DNA from 2 places in the Stenotrophomonas sp. 63632_Sma genome. Region 2 is predicted to be linked to the other one. Evidence: predicted binding sites of a transcription regulator. Region 2 holds the regulator's gene; the other holds the start of a gene.
What was found. Region 2 encodes FliA, which starts transcription of late flagellar genes. Its sites were predicted from a motif close to TAAAGTTTNNCNNNCNNNGGCCGATAA; they were not measured.
Positions count from the first base shown of each region.

Region 1: the regulator FliA is predicted to act here: its motif matches at 1,446-1,472, upstream of ACZK45_RS15995 (methyl-accepting chemotaxis protein).

Region 1 is NZ_CM151220.1:3,433,620-3,436,009, forward strand. Features, by position in the region: gene ACZK45_RS15995 (methyl-accepting chemotaxis protein) at 1-1,416, opposite strand, end outside; gene ACZK45_RS16000 (L,D-transpeptidase family protein) at 1,652-2,390, shown strand, end outside.
Region 2 is NZ_CM151220.1:2,155,649-2,158,038, reverse strand. Features, by position in the region: gene flhF (flagellar biosynthesis GTPase FlhF) at 1-99, shown strand, start outside; gene ACZK45_RS09970 (MinD/ParA family ATP-binding protein) at 86-973, shown strand; gene ACZK45_RS09965 (RNA polymerase sigma factor FliA) at 970-1,713, shown strand; gene cheY (chemotaxis response regulator CheY) at 1,771-2,163, shown strand; gene ACZK45_RS09955 (protein phosphatase CheZ) at 2,163-2,390, shown strand, end outside.

The DNA of each region.
Region 1 (2,390 bases), 1.3 Mb from region 2:
GGTACGGCGCGACAGGTCGTTGTTGCCGGCGGCCAGTTCCTGCGCCGCGTTGTTGATGCTGTCGGCAGCCACCTGGATGCCATGCACGATGCCGGTCAGCTGTGCGGTGGTGGTGTTGGCATCGTCGCGCATGCGTGCGAACACGCCGTCGTACTCGCCGTCCATGCGTGCGGTCAGGTCGCCGTGCGAGATCGCGCGCAGCACGTCGGAGACATCGGCGATGCTGGCCTGTGAACTGGCCATCATGCCGTTGAGATGTTCGACCATCGCCTTGAACTGGTACTGGAACGCAGCGGCATCACCACGCATGCTGAAATCACCGGCGCGTGCGGCGCGGGCCAATTCATCGATCTGCGCGTTGATCGCCATCAGGCTCTGCTTCACCGCGGCCAGGGTACGGGTCAGCGTGCCCTTCTCGCCCGGGTAGTCGGGCAGGTCACGGCTGAGGTCGCCGATGGCGTAGCGCTGCATCACCTCGGCCATCAGCAGTTCCACCTGCACGTGCGATTCGACCAGGCTGTTGGTGGCCTGCACCATGCGGCCGAAGTCACCGGGGAACGCCGTGACGTCCATGCGATAGCGGATCGCGCCCGCCTCATGCTGCTCAGCCATCTGCAGCTGTGCGCCGATCGCCGCCTGCACGCTCTGCCGCACGCTGGCCATCGCCTCGCCCAGCTGGGTCAGTTCGTCACGGCCGCCAAGGCGGAACTCCTGGTCCAATTGTCCCTTGGACAGGCGCTCGGCCAGGTTCACCGCGCGGGCCAGCGGACCGGTCAGGCTGCGGCCGATCATCACCGAGGCACCGATGCCCACCAGCAGCGCGACGCCGCCCAGCACCAGCAGCTGCAGCAGGCTGCGCTCACCCAGGCGGATCGCCTCGGCGGCTGCCTCACGGCTTTCCTTCTCTTCGAAGTCCACGCCATCGGACAGAGCCTTGTTCCAGCCGTTTGCCGCTTCCTGCACGGGGCCCAGGGTCAGCGCTACGGCGCCCGGGTAGTCGCCCTGCTCCATCAGTTCGCTGGTCTGCTTGTTGAGTGGACGCGCAATGGCACGCTTGGCGGCGATGGTTTCCGCGATGGCCTTGCCGTCGGCGTCGCTGGGCAGCGCCTGGTAGGCGGTCCAGCTGGCCTCGTAGCGCTTGACCAGGTCGGCAATGCGCTTCTCGTCGCTGCCACGGTCTTCGCCCTGGCGAATCAGCATTTCGCGGCGCACGACCATCATCTGGTTGTTGGCATCGAGCATCTGCGACAGCAGACGCACCTTGGCCACGCTGACGTCGACCACCTGCTGCATCGCGCGCTTCTGCACGACACTGGCGGTGGCGCCGGTGGCCACCACGGCGGCAACCAGCAGCAGCAACAGGCCAAAGCCCAGCCCAAGACGCCAGGCAACCCTGACGTTCCTCAAGTAGTTCATGGGGGTATCCAAAACGGGGGGATGCGCCCTTATCGGCGGCCCGGCAGGCAATCTTGATCGCCGTCCGTCGACGGCGTCGGCCACCGTTCACCTTGGTGAGCCCCCTGCGCAGCAGCACCTGCGCGCTGGACACGGCTGCAATACCCATGGCTGCTCATGCGGGCATCAGATCCCTTTCACGGTGGCTCGGCGGCTGCTGCGGGCAAGGTGGTGGCGTGACCTGCTGGAGATCCCAATGCCCTTGCCCGTGTCCCGATCCACCCTGCTCGCTCTCTCGCTGCTGGCGTCGCCAGCCTTCGCGCAGGCGCCGCCGCCCCACTTGCCCGCACCCATTGCCGAAACGGCCGGACCGGACACCGCACCCCACTCCGCGCTGCACGCCCAGGTGCTGCTGGATCGCGCGAGCTTCTCCCCTGGCCAGATCGATGGCGAAGTGGGCAGCAACCAGCGACGCGCGGTGTCGGGTTTCCAGGCAGCGCATGGGCTGGACGTAACGGGTGAACTGGACGACGCCACCTGGAAGGCCCTGCAGGCCGATACCGTTGGGCCGCTGGCCAGCTACACGCTGACTGCTGAGGATGTTGCCGGTCCGTTCCAGGCCACTCCGAAAGGGCCCGCCGCCCAGGCCAAGCTCACATCGCTGGGCTACGGCAGTGTGGAAGAAGCCCTCGGCGAGCGCTTCCATGCCTCCCCTGAGCTGATGAAAGTGCTCAATCCCGGCGTGGACCTGACCAAGGCTGGCAGCCGCATCCAGGTACCCAACATCGCACTGGCCGCATTGCCGAAGGCGGCGAAGATCGTGGTCGACAAATCCGACTCCACGCTGCAGCTGCTGGATGCGCAGGGCAAGGTGATCGCACAGGTCCCGGTGTCGTCGGGCAGCCAGCACGACCCGTTACCGATCGGCGAATGGAAGATCCTGGGCGTTTACCGCGACCCGCCGTTCCACTACAACCCGAAACTGTTCTGGGATG
Region 2 (2,390 bases):
CACCGGGCCAGTGCAGCCAATCTTGTACTTCGCCTTGAAGATTTGCGCCGCGCGGCCGATATGCCCTGCAACCCGGAGTTGAACCATGCCGTCGCGTGAGTACGCCAAGCTGACCAAGACCTTCCCGCTGTCGGCCACCCGCAGCGAGCCGCTCGGCCCTGTGCGCACCATTGCGGTCACTGGCGGCAAGGGCGGCGTGGGCAAGACGAATGTGTCGGCCAACCTGGCCGTGGCCCTGGCTGGCATGGGCAAGCGCACGCTGCTGCTGGACGCCGACCTCGGCCTGGCCAACATCGACGTGATCCTGGGCCTGAACCCCACCTTTACCCTGGCCGACCTGGTCGCCGGGCGCTGTTCGCTGGACGACGTCATCGTCGAAGGCCCGAACGGCGTACTGGTGGTCCCGGCCGCATCCGGCCGCCGGCACATGGCCGAGCTGGCCCCGGCTGAGCACGTTGGCCTGGTCAACGTGTTCTCCGAGCTGGAGCGCGAGCTGGACATCATGGTGGTGGACACTGCCGCGGGCATCACCGATGGCGTGCTGACCTTCTGCCAGGCCGCACAGGACACCGTGGTGGTGGTCTGTGACGAGCCGGCCTCGATCACCGACGCCTACGCACTGATCAAGGTGCTGTCGCGCGAGCGCGGCGTGGACCGCATCCAGGTGGTGGCCAACATGGTGCGCGACCCGAACGAGGGCCGCGTGCTGTACGAAAAGCTGACCCGCGTCTGCGAGAAGTTCCTTGCCGATGTCTCGCTGAACTACCTCGGCTGCGTGCCGCAGGATGACTGGCTGCGCCTGTCGGTGCAGCGCCAGCAGCCGGTGGTGAAGGCCTATCCGTCCAGCCCGGCGGCGCTGGCGATCACCGAGATCGCGCGCCGTACCGCGCGCTGGCAGGCGCCGACCGAACCGCGTGGCGGCGTCGAGTTCTTCCTCGAACGCATCCTCAAGCAGCGTGGGGTGACGGCATGAAAGGCGCAGCCCAGTACAGGGAAGTGCAGCGCTCGGCTGCAAACGAAGTCATCGCCCAGCATTCGGACCTGGTGCGGCGCATCGCCCACCACCTGGCCGCGCGCCTGCCGGCCAGCGTCGAGGTCGACGACCTGATCCAGGCCGGCATGATGGGCCTGATCGAAGCCTCGCGCAGCTATGACGCCGACCAGGGTGCTTCTTTCGAGACCTACGCCTCGATCCGCATCCGTGGTTCGATGATCGACGAGATCCGCCGTGGTGACTGGGTCCCGCGCTCGGTGCACCGCCGTGCACGTGATGCCGCCGCCACCATCCGCCGCCTGGAACAGAGCAGTGGCCGTGCCGCCAGCGCCACTGAAGTGGCCGCCGCGATGGAGATGCCGCTGCCTGAGTACCTGCGGCTGATGGAAGACGCTGCACGTGGCCAGGTGCTGAGCCTGGAATCGCGCATCGAGGACCAGGGCGAGCTGGACACCGTCGCCCAGGGCGGGCCGACCCCGCAGCAGGTACTGGAGCGCGGTGAGTTCGGTCGCGAGCTGGGCAAGGCCATCGGCCACCTGCCCGAGCGCGAACAACTGGTGCTCTCGCTGTACTACGAGCAGGAACTGAACCTGAAGGAGATCGGCGCGGTGCTCGGCGTGAGCGAGTCGCGGGTCTGCCAGATCCACGGCCAGGCGGTACTGCGCCTGCGCGGCCGGCTGAAGCTGTTCGAGGCTGCCGACGCAGGCCTCGAAGAATGAACATCCCCGAGGCGGCTGCCCCCGGCCGTCCGGAATGAACAACAAAGGAATTCTGCTTTGAACAAGAACATGCGCATCCTGATCGTCGACGACTTCTCGACCATGCGTCGAATCGTCAAGAACCTGCTGGGCGATCTGGGCTTCACCAATACCGCCGAAGCCGAGGACGGGCATGCCGCGCTGTCGCTGCTGCAGAGCCAGCCGTTCGATTTCGTGGTCACCGACTGGAACATGCCGGTGATGACCGGCATCGAGCTGCTCAAGGCCATCCGTGCCGATGCCAAGCTGAAGACCCTGCCGGTGCTGATGGTCACGGCAGAAGCCAAGCGCGAGCAGATCATCGAAGCCGCCCAGAGCGGCGTGAACGGCTACATCATCAAGCCGTTCACCGCGCAGACGCTGGAAGAGAAGCTCGGCAAGATCTTCGAACGCCTGGCGGCCAGCGCCTGATGGATACCACGGTCGACAAGAACGCCCTCGCCCTGCGCCTGCAGGAGGCCCTGGACGCGCTCGAATCCGGTGACGAGGCCGCCTGGCGGCAGCGCATCGACGGGCTGGTCGCGCTGCGCACGCAGCCGATGATGAGCGGCCTCTCGCGGCTGGCCCGCGAGCTGGGACAGGCGCTGGGCGAACTGCCGACCGTGCCGAGCGAAGCCGGCGAACTGGACGACGCCTGC